DNA from 2 places in the Lacrimispora xylanolytica genome. Region 1 is predicted to be linked to the other one. Evidence: riboswitches for the same ligand, from Rfam matches in the RefSeq annotation. Region 1 holds a riboswitch; the other holds the start of a gene.
The links. Region 1 has a riboswitch for FMN ahead of ribD (bifunctional diaminohydroxyphosphoribosylaminopyrimidine deaminase/5-amino-6-(5-phosphoribosylamino)uracil reductase RibD). Riboswitches for the same ligand answer to the same signal wherever they lie in the genome.

Region 1 (5,877 bases):
TGATTCAACGACCAAAGCCAGATAAAAAGCGTCTGCGCCGCACAATGATGTTCATGAATTCACAGAAGCCAGGTCTTATTAAAGATGCCTATATTTATGGAAGTGACAGTATTATCCTGGATCTGGAAGATGCTGTGGCTGAAAATCAGAAGGATGCAGCACGTTTTAGTCTGTATCACGCATTAAAGAATATTGATTATGGAGATACGGAGGTCCTTGTTCGTATCAATGGCCTTGATACGCCACACTGGCAGGAGGATGTACGTGTATGTGTTGCCGGAGGAGCAGACGGAATCCGTATAGCAAAATGTGAAAATGCAGAAATGGTCCGTCAGGTAGAGGCGGCCGTATTAGCAGCAGAGCGGGAGTTCGGTGTTGAGGAAGGAAGAACACTTCTGATGGCGGCACTGGAAAGCCCTATGGGAATCATGAATGCATATGAAATTGTTACCGCATCTGACCGTATGCTTGGCTGCGCGATTTCCGGAGGTGATTTCCGTAAGAGCATGCATGTGCAGATTCAGCGAGGTGGTGTAGAAATGATGGTTGCCCGTGGACAGATGCTGTTGGCAGCCCGTGCGGCAGGTGTACAATGCTTTGATACCATGTTTCCAAACATTGATGATATGGAAGGATTTCAGGCTGAGGTTATTCAGAATCATCAGATGGGCTTCGATGGTAAGAGTATCGTAAATCCGAAGCAGATTGCTTTTGTACATGAAACATTCGCACCCACAGAAAAAGAAATTGTCTATGCTGAAAAGTTGGTACGAGGTTGTCAGGCACAGGCAGATGCAGGGATCGGTGTATATACAGTCGACGGAAAAATGGTTGATATTCCGTTCTTTGAGGATGCAAAGCGTATCATCGCACTGGCAAAGGCATGTGGTGTTTATCACGGCGATCTGTAAGAAAGGGAGAATAGGATATGATTAACGCAGTTGGAAGAGATATCCCGGATTATCTGTTAAAAGATGGCCGTGAGGTATATCAGGGAAGAAATTATAAAGATGGACAGTATATCAAAAAGGCTTCTCCTACCGTAAAGCGCGGTGAAAAACCAATGGAGAGCAAAATCTGCGAGACAATTCGTGAAGCTTGTGAACGGTGTGGAGCACATGACGGAATGACATTCTCTTTTCATACGGAGTTCCGTGATGGTGATTATGTAGCTGCAATGGTCTGTAAAGTGCTGGTAGAAGAAATGGGACTGAAGGATCTGCACGTTGCAGCTACCTCTCTTGGTTCTGCGCAGGATATTTTTGCAGATTATATGGAGCGGGGAATTATTGTAGAGGCGCAGACCTCAGGGGTTCGTGGACGTGTCGGCGAAGTGATTTCCGCAGGAAAACTAAAAGAGCCTGTAATCATCAGAAGCCATGGCGGACGTCCCCGGGCAGTGGAAGCAGGAGAAGTGCATATTGATATTGCATTTCTGGCAGCAGCAACCTCTGACAACTGTGGCAACGCCAAGGGACAGGGAGGAAAAAACAACTGTGGCTCGATGGGATTTGCAAACCATGATGCACGCTATGCGGATCACACAGTTATTATCACTGACACACTGGTTCCATTCCCCAACCTTCCGTCATCCATTTCTTGTATTGATGTAGATGCGGTTTGTGTTGTGGATGCAATTGGTGATCCCAATAAAATTGCTACAAAGGAAGCACGTTTGACAGACAATCCACGTGAACTTATGATGGCTCAGAATGTTGCAAATGTCATTGTAGCGACTCCTTATTTTAAAGATGGATTTTCTTTTCAGACAGGAGTCGGCGGCCCTTCCCTGGCGGTAAACCGTTTTCTGGAAGAGCATATGGAAAAAGCAGGGATTAAAATGAGCTTCGCTCTTGGAGGTACCAGCTCCGCAATCTGTGCATTACAGGATAAAGGTTATGTGGATTACATTCTGGATACCCAGGACTTTGATCAGGGTGCAGCAGCTCATTTATTCAGCAATCCACATCACATTGAAATTGATTTAAGTGAATATGCAAATGCGGCTAATAAAGGTGCATATGTAAATAAACTGGATTATGTAGTTCTTTCTGCCCTTGAAATCGACACGAAATTTAACGTAAATGTAATTACTGGATCCGATGGTGTACTACGTGGAGCTCCAGGTGGACATCCCGATACTGCCGCAGGTTCCAAATGCTGCATTATTGTTACACCTCTTACCCGCGGCCGAATGGCGACAGTCTGCAAGGATGTAGTAACCGTAACAACACCAGGAGAATGTGTAGATGTTTTGGTAACAGATTATGGTATTGCCGTTAATCCGGTACGTCAGGATATCATTGAGTGTTTGGACAAAGCTGGTATTAAGCATGTCACAATTGAATCCCTGCAGGAAAAAGCGTACAGCCTTGTTGGGGAGCCGGATTTGCTGGAATGGGAAGATAAGGTAGTTGCTATTGTGGAAGCTCGTGATGGAACAATCCTTGATGTAGTGCGTCAGGTAAAGCCATATGAATATGAGGATTAAGACAGAACAGCTGACAAAAGATTTTTATTGACATGATGCGCAGACAGTAGTATAATGACGCCAATTGAATAAAATCTTCGGGGCAGGGTGAAATTCCCGACCGGTGGTATAGCCCACGAACCGCAAGGTTGATTCGGTTAAATTCCGAAGCCGACAGTAAAGTCTGATAGTAGAAGATAAAGAATGATTTACGTTTTTGCGTGGATATTTAAGATTATGCTCTGAAATGAATTGCCATTTCAGAGCTTTTATTTTTATTTCCATGCACCGTAACCATAATTCGCTTACTAAAAATGCCTTGAACATGTTCGTGTTCAAGGTATTTTTGCAGCAAGGATTCTGGTTTACGTGGAAGAAAGCGCTGCATATATTTTTAGCCCCGAACGTTTTGTTCGGGGTATTTTTTATGTAATTGTGCCCTGGTCACTAACATGCAGAGCGTCAATGCCTGAGTCCGGCAAAGCAGACTCTTTAAATTTTGAAGGAGGTGCAATATGGAAGATATCAGTTATATGCGTCTTGCAATTCAACTTGCAAAACAGGGATGCGGCTGGGTAAATCCAAATCCAATGGTTGGGGCGGTTATTGTAAAGGAGGGAAATATCATTGGGCAGGGCTATCACAAAAAATACGGGGAACTCCATGCTGAGAGGATAGCACTGGCAAGCTGTGGGACATCGGCAGAGGGGGCAACGCTCTATGTGACATTGGAACCCTGCTGTCATCACGGAAGAACACCACCCTGTACCGAAGCAATCATAGAAAGTGGTATTACGCGAGTGGTAGTTGGGTCCGCTGATCCTAATCCGCTGGTTGCGGGGAAAGGAATTGAGATGTTACGGTCTCACGGCATTGAGGTAATTGAGAATACTGCAAAGGATGAATGTGACAAACTTAACGAAAGCTTTTTCCATTACATTCAAAGCAAAACCCCCTATGTAATTATGAAATATGCCATGACCATGGATGGAAAAATCGCCACCCATACAGGAAAGTCCCAATGGATCACTGGCCCAGAGGCTCGCCATCGGGTTCATGAGGACCGACATCGTTATACTGCCATTATGGTTGGAGTTGGTACTGTTCTCGCAGACCAGCCTTTGCTGACCTGCCGGCTGGAAAACAGTAAAAATCCGCTGCGCATTGTTTGTGATACCCATTTAAGAACACCACTGGATGCAAAAATTGTTACTACAAGTAATATAGCTTCCACACTTATTGCCACGGCAGTAACAGAGGCGGAACGGCATAAGCCGTACCTGGATGCAGGCTGTGAGATCATGGTGCTTCCACAAAAAGATAATCATATTGACTTAAACGGCCTGATGAGAAAGCTGGGTGAAAGGCAGATTGACAGTCTTTTGCTGGAGGGAGGCAGCACACTGAATTGGTCAGCACTTAAAAGCGGAATTGTAAATAAGATACAGGCATATATCGCTCCGAAGATGTTTGGCGGCAGAGGAAAGTCTCCGGTGGAGGGCCTTGGTGTGACTCACCCCGATGGAGCATTCCTGCTGAATAAGCCAGTAATCACACAGGTTGGGGAGGATATTTTGGTAGAAAGTGAGGTAATCCCATGTTTACAGGAATCATAGAAGAAATAGGAACGATAGAAGGTATGAAAAAAGGAGCAAGCTCTGCTGTCCTAAGGATTCAGGCATCGAAGATCATGGATGACATTCATTTGGGAGACAGCATTGCTGTAAATGGTGTCTGTCTTACCGTGACTAGGATTTCTTCCACTGGCTTTGAGTCTGATGTGATGCATGAGACCATGAACCGCTCATCACTTGGGAATTTTCGTATCGGAAGTTCCGTTAATCTGGAGCGGGCTATGCCTGTAAATGGAAGATTTGGCGGACATATCGTTTCCGGTCACATCGATGGAACCGGCACCATTCTTAACATACAAAGAGATGATAACGCTGTCTGGTATAAAATCAAAACGCCCCTTTCCGTTCTTCGTTATATCATTGAGAAGGGCTCCATTGCCATTGACGGAATCAGTCTCACAGTTGCCAAGGTGTCTAAAGACAGCTTTCATGTATCCATCATACCTCACACGGCTCAATTCACAACACTAGACAAACGGCGTGTAGGGGATCTGGTCAATTTAGAGAATGACTGTGTTGGTAAATACGTGGAACATCTTATGGGAAGCGAAACGAAAAACAACAATATCACAGCCGAATTTCTTGCCAAATACGGCTTTTAGGAGGAATAAAGATGGTTGAATTTAACACAATCGAAGAGGCGCTTAAGGACCTTCGCCTTGGTAAAATTATTCTGGTTACGGACGATGAGGACAGAGAAAACGAAGGAGACTTTATCTGTGCAGCAGAGTTTGCCACAACTGAAAATGTAAATTTCATGGCGGTACATGGCAAAGGCCTGATTTGTATGCCAATGAGCGAAGCACTTTGTCAAAAACTCCAATTCCCTCAAATGGTAGAGGATAACCAGGATAATCATAAGACCGCATTTACTGTATCCGTTGATCATGTGACCACCGTCACTGGCATTTCAGCAGCAGAGCGGAGCATCACCGCCTTACAATGCGTTGCAGAGGATAGCAGACCCGAGGATTTTCGCCGTCCCGGCCATATGTTTCCACTCCTTGCAAAGAAAAACGGCGTACTGGAGAGAAACGGACATACTGAAGCTACGGTGGATTTTATGCGATTGGCTGGTTTAAAGGAATGTGGTCTTTGCTGCGAGATTATGAGAGATGACGGAACGATGATGCGTACACCACAGCTTATGGAGCTGGCAGAGAAATGGGGCATTAAGATGGTTACAATCAAAGCCTTACAGGATTACCGCAAGAGAAATGAGACCCTGGTGGAGCAGGTAACCTGCACATCTATGCCTACAAAGTATGGTGATTTCAAGGCTTATGGATATATCAGCAAGCTTAATGGGGAGCACCATGTAGCACTGGTAAAGGGTGATATTGGTGATGGAGATAATCTGTTATGCCGGGTTCATTCCGAATGCCTGACTGGAGATGCGTTCGGTTCCATGCGATGTGACTGCGGACAGCAGTATGCAGCAGCCATGATGCAAATTGAAAAAGAAGGAAGGGGAATTCTTCTTTACATGCGTCAGGAAGGGCGAGGAATAGGTCTGATTAATAAACTCCGCGCCTATGCACTTCAGGATCAGGGGATGGATACCCTGGAAGCCAATCTTTCTCTTGGCTTTCCTGGAGACATGCGGGAGTACTTCATTGGCGCACAGATTTTAAGGGACCTTGGAGTCAAGACCCTCCGTCTGCTAACCAACAATCCGGATAAAGTATATCAACTTTCCGGATTTGGTATGGAAATCACACAGCGGGTTCCGATTGAGATGGAGGCCACAGATCACGACTTATACTATCTGAA
Region 2 (5,877 bases), 420 kb from region 1:
AAATATTTTAATAAGCAAAAAGCCATGATTTTGGAAACAGAATATTCAAGTCATGAAATCTTGACCCATTCGGCTGACCCTACAGTAAATACACCAATAAGTGACAATGAGGAACGTACAATTTCTGTCAATAGCACAACAATAAAAAAGACTTTGATCCATTCTGCTGGAACAACGCTGGAGGAACGATTTGCTCCCCCTGATGGCTTTGTCAGAGTGGAAAAACCATTGGGCAGCTTTCAGGGATATTTAAGAAAATACGAACTCAAACCGGATAAGAGCCCTGTACTTTTGCATGATGGAAGCGAAAAGAGAAATCAAAAGGCCCATGCTGCAGTTTTCTCAATGCCATTAGTAAATGGGGATTTACAGCAGTGTGCAGACAGTGTCATTCGTATGTATGGGGAATATCTATGGTCGATCGGTGCATTTAAAGACATTTCATTTCAGCTCACCAATGGCTTTCTCATGGATTATTCTTCCTGGAGAGAGGGAGAGCGCCTGTCTGTGGAAGGAAATAAGGTATGGTGGGAAAAGCGGGCTTCTTATGATGACTCCAAAGAAAATCTGATAAAATATTTAAGGCAGGTCATGATTTATGCGGGAACTATTTCCCTTGAAAGAGAGAGCAGCAGTGTTGATTTAACACAGCTATTATCGGGAGATCTGCTGATCCGAGGAGGAAGCCCCGGTCATTGTGTTATGGTGGTTGATGTAGCAGAGGATGAAACAGGAAATAAATGCTTTCTTCTCGCCCAGGGATACATGCCTGCTCAGGATTTTCACGTTCTTAATAATCCTCTCCATGAAGACGATCCATGGTATTATGTTACAGAAATAAAAGATTCTATTGTTACTCCGGAGTATACATTTGGGATTGATGATTTAAAGCGTTGGAAAGTATTTATGGAATCGATTAAATGATTAGAAGCGGTTCTTTTTTAAAGTATAATAAATATAAATATTCAAATAAAATGTCTGGGAATATTTAAAAGAGATTTTTTATATTTGACAGGAACAGAAACTAATATTTAGATAGATGCGTAGAATTTGCAATTATGAAATTGATTTGCATTTTCTACGCATTATTTCATATAGAAATGAAAGTTAAGTTGAATTAAATGACCCCATTTAAAACAAGAATCACCATAACGATTGTCACTAAAATAACTCCTACAATCAGTGTCATGCCTAAACTGATTGTTCCATTTTTACTCGTGTCTTGCGTCTGAAAAGACAGGAGATTAGATTTTCTCAGTGTAGTAACAAGTGGTTTATAAATAAGAAGAGTCAGGACTGTATTGATACCGCTTTTTAAAAGATTAAATGGTATAATAGCTGGTAACAAAAGTTTTACGACAGCTTCCCTGGGGTAGCCCATATAAATAGGTGTAATCAGATAATTCCATAACACCATGACAACTGTCATAAGCAGACAACCGATCACCATACCTACAAAGCCGCCAGTCATGGAATGGCGTTTTTTATAAAGATAAGCGGCAGGGCAGACAAAGGCAACTGTGGACAAGATATTCATGATCAGGCCAATGATTCCAGTGCTGCTGATGGTAAACATTTCAATAAAAGAAACGATAACGGATATAATGACGGCTGACATGGGACCAAATATAAAGCCTCCAGTCAGTATAATAACGTCTTTTGGTTCATACTCCAAAAATGGGGCGACCGGGACAATAGGAATTCGGATAATTAAAACGGCTACAAAAGCCAAAGCACATAACATGGCCATTATGGTTATTTTACTAGTTTTCTTGCTCATATTCATAATACTTTCCTCCTGAAAATAAAGTAACACCTGAAAGTGTGCCCTTCAGGTGTTAATAATAGACAGGTGTATTATCTCTATTTAACACATCTTCTTTCATCCAGACTTTACTGTCGGTATTGGAGTTACACCAATTCTGCGTGATACACGCTCGCGGACTTTACCGCCGGTCGGGAATTTCACCCTGCCCTGAAGACAACTATATGCAAATGTTCTGGATACATTATATCACCCAATAAAAAAATTGCAAGATGTAGTTGCAATTTTTTTATCGGTTTGCTATAATAGCGTCCATGGGGGTATAGCTCAGCTGGGAGCGCGAGATGTCCGGTAAACGACCCCTCAAAGAAGAAGTAGATTTGAAGAAGTAAAATGCTGGAAACCTGCGTAAATAAAGGGTTTTCGGCCATATGGGGGTATAGCTCAGCTGGGAGCGCGAGATGTCCGGTAAACGACCCCTCAAAGAGGAAGTAGATTTAAAGAAGTAAAATGCTGGAAACCCAGATAAATAAAGGGTTTTCGACCATATGGGGGTATAGCTCAGCTGGGAGAGCGCTTGAATGGCATTCAAGAGGTCATGGGTTCGAATCCCACTATCTCCATCGTAAAAGTCTAGTATATACTAGGCTTTTTTATTTTTGTGTTGCATTTCATGTTGCATTGATTCAAAATGTTTTATAGTTACATCTTCATATTTCTGCTCATAATCATTAATTGTTCCGCGATAAACCTGCTTTAAGGTTTTATCTGAAGACCACCCTCCACTTAAACAATAAGCCGCAGGCATGAATGCTTGTGGCTTAAATTAGAATTTTTAGGGACGGGACACTTGATAAATCAAGGATAAAATGGTACATATCATTTAGGTCCAACTTTTGAGGGCCAGTTCACAATGTGCCTTTTTATTGATTTAAATTCTACTAATGATTACTTTTAAAAATCAGAAGATATATTTTCTGATAGGAGGCAAATGGAGGTAATAACTATGCTGCAGAGAGCCTGAGGCAGAAGTATAGAAAAGTTATCCAATTTGACATATTAAAACGGGTAAGTAAAAAATACAGATAATAAAGATAATCATTCGTGTGATTGATACCGTAGGGTAAATACACATTAATATCTATTTTATAGCATAAAGTGAGTTATAAAGCCGTTTCGTTTAGAAGATAAATATTAATTGCTTATATTTAAGCTTTGGCGAAATTCCGCTTTATCATAATAGGTGTTCAACATAACCTGGGGATAACTGTCGACTATTTCTTTAACAATTTGCAATCCTTTCCCGCTATGTCCTATCTTATCTGATTTTCTCAGTATCATATGTTCAAACTGATGACCTGCACGTACACTGTTCTTTATAGAGTAAGAGACCAGGTTTTCTTGATTGCGTATATTTATATTTATATGTGAGTCAGGGAGGTTTTCACATTCATCGATAGCATTATCCATAAAAATTCCGAGTATCCTTGTCAGATCAATAATATCCATTCCTAAGAAAAATAAATCTTCATCGATTTGAATATTCAGTGATATATTTACATTGAGATTAAATGCTTGAAATAGTTTCATGTGCAAAAAAGAGCGCAGCGTTTCGGAAGGAATTTGATACAGCTGCGAAAACTGATAGTTCTTCTCAATCTGATCTAATGCAAATGGATATATTTTTTCTTGATAAAAGATCTTCATTGCAGAGTCACTGCTTTTTTCTACAAATCCACCCATTGTCATAAAGAGATTTTTGGTATCATGACGGAGGTTTTCCATATCTTGAAGATTTTTATTCAAGTTTTGATAGTATTCAACTGTGCTCTTTTGTGACTGTTTCATGTAATCTAATGTAATTCGATAATCCTCTATGAAGTATAACATATATACAAATGCTACCTGAAAAATCAAAAGAAACAAATGAAAAATATTGATATAAATTAGAAGCAGATCACTAACCGTTCTGGTCAATAGGAATGGAAGCGGTATAACTACAATAGAAATAGTGGTTATGGCAGCGAAGAAAGAGATTATTTTATCAACAACAATAAATTTTCTGCTAATTCTTCTTGCGGTGATTATAATCCGGTTATACTTTTTGCTAACCAGGTAGACTGTTCCAAAAGCAAACAATAAGGCTAAGGTCAAAAATAATACCATTGCTACTCGGTCCAGCGACTTCCCGGTTTGAAAATGGTACATGATGTATTCCATGATTGGGAAAAAAATTAATGCTGAGAATGACAGATAAATAAAGGAGATATAAACACTAAGAATTCTTCCCCTCAAGGTACCAGCATTGAGAAATTCAAAGGTTAATAATGTAAAAAGAATAAGCAGATACCAACTACCATAACCCATAGTAGTTAAGCTTGAATTTAATAGTCTATAAGGTAACAAAAAAGCAGCAAAAAGAAATAGAGCGTTTTCAGTCGAAACATCGCATAGCCTTAGCTGTTTAAACTCAATAGAAAATAATGCTGCAGTTACAATAACGAGCAATAATTGTGATTTTGAAGTGATATTCCAGATATAGAAAGCCTGCACCAGAACAATTGCAATCCCTATCAGGAATTGTAGTTGTTTTGGTGCTTTTTTGGTTATTGTCATGCAAAGTAATATAATAAATGAGTGTAAAAAGCTTAGTACAATTTCTATAAATCCTGTACTAAATAAATCTGTTAAGCTACCAACGGGATAAGGCATCATTATTTCTCCAATCTATTTATTTTTAAAAATATTTTTTTTGCTAATTGCACATGTAACTAATTCTCCATTTGATAATTTTAATTGTCCATCTGCTATGCCAACAACACAGCGTCTATTCACTACAACGGAACGATGGCTGAGCGCAAAGTCTTCCCCCAATAATTCAAGAGCGTGAGAAATGGAATCTCGTACAGTAATTTGTGAACCATCAATAGTGTGATAGCAGATATTATGCGGCTGTCCCTTTAATGTTTCGACATATGCAATTCGTTCAACTGAAATACTTACATATTCGTCAATACTAATCTGAAGTTCAACTGTATTGCTTGGCACATCGATGGAACTATTTTCTAAATTCATACATTTTGTTAAACAGTTTTCAAATTCCGTTGTCATCATTGCTAGGTTAAAATTTTTTTTAATAAAATCAAATGGTTCAACTCCACTTTTTAGGAGTGCCATGCTTTTTTCAATATGGCTTGTGACAAAAACAATTTTAGCAGGAATTGCTTTTTCACGGAGCTGTTGCGCCAAGTCAATGCCATTTAATTGGTGATTTCCCATATCAAGGTCTAGAAAAAATAAGTAGGAATCGGGATTGCTGTTTAAATACGCCAATACCTCTCCGGCCGAAGATGCAAGGCAAGCTATCTCTGCTTCCATCTTTAAAGTACGAATTATATTATTAAGAATATCCGATATCATGGATAGGGTAAAAGCATCATCGTCGCATACAATTATTTTTAGCATGGCCGAACCTCCTACATAATAAAAAAGCAATAATAAATTATACCATATTATTGTTTTGTCGCAAATATTTTGTCCTGAATACTGCATTTTTGTCCTGAACATATTTTTAAAAAAGATGTTTCGAGACGTAAAGCCACTGTTAACGTAGAAACGCTGTTTTGTCATAATTTTTGTAGTATACTTTGCACTATTACAGGTGAAACACTTGTGAAAAAACTTTGAATAAAAGGAGAATTATTAATGAAACGAATTAAAAATTATGTGGCGATTGCACTGGCTACAGTAACAATTTTAACAACAGTATCTGGTTGTAGTCCTACACAAAAAGCTGAAACAAATGGTGCGCTTCCAGTAAATTCTGACGGTAATGTTACCACTGAGGTAAAGGAACGGGGACTTAAATTCACCATATCTCAGGAATATATGGATAAAGGTGTCACTTTGGAAGGGTATAACCAAAACCTGGATGGATACCGCATAGTTAGTATTACATATTATAGTCCGACTGCCACAGAAGCTTTAGAAACAATTATCAATATGGATGAAGAGAAAAGAACCAAAGAAGTCTCTGATGAGTATACGCAGAAGATATGGAATACAAGCCGTACCATTATGGACATTGTAATGCTGGAAACGGATGAGTATAA

Region 2: another riboswitch for FMN. It lies ahead of OW255_RS13945 (ECF transporter S component); the one in region 1 lies ahead of ribD (bifunctional diaminohydroxyphosphoribosylaminopyrimidine deaminase/5-amino-6-(5-phosphoribosylamino)uracil reductase RibD).

Annotation. Positions count from the first base shown of each region.
Region 1 is NZ_CP113524.1:2,553,487-2,559,363, reverse strand. Features, by position in the region: gene OW255_RS12080 (aldolase/citrate lyase family protein) at 1-911, shown strand, start outside; gene citD (citrate lyase acyl carrier protein) at 1-3, shown strand, start outside; gene citF (citrate lyase subunit alpha) at 929-2,491, shown strand; FMN riboswitch at 2,561-2,673, shown strand; gene ribD (bifunctional diaminohydroxyphosphoribosylaminopyrimidine deaminase/5-amino-6-(5-phosphoribosylamino)uracil reductase RibD) at 2,986-4,086, shown strand; gene OW255_RS12065 (riboflavin synthase) at 4,068-4,706, shown strand; gene OW255_RS12060 (bifunctional 3,4-dihydroxy-2-butanone-4-phosphate synthase/GTP cyclohydrolase II) at 4,718-5,877, shown strand, end outside.
Region 2 is NZ_CP113524.1:2,971,113-2,976,989, reverse strand. Features, by position in the region: gene OW255_RS13950 (DUF4846 domain-containing protein) at 1-924, shown strand, start outside; gene OW255_RS13945 (ECF transporter S component) at 1,118-1,786, opposite strand; FMN riboswitch at 1,871-1,987, opposite strand; tRNA gene OW255_RS13940 (tRNA-Ala) at 2,316-2,388, shown strand; gene OW255_RS13935 (GHKL domain-containing protein) at 2,960-4,480, opposite strand; gene OW255_RS13930 (LytR/AlgR family response regulator transcription factor) at 4,493-5,230, opposite strand; gene OW255_RS13925 (TlpA family protein disulfide reductase) at 5,471-5,877, shown strand, end outside.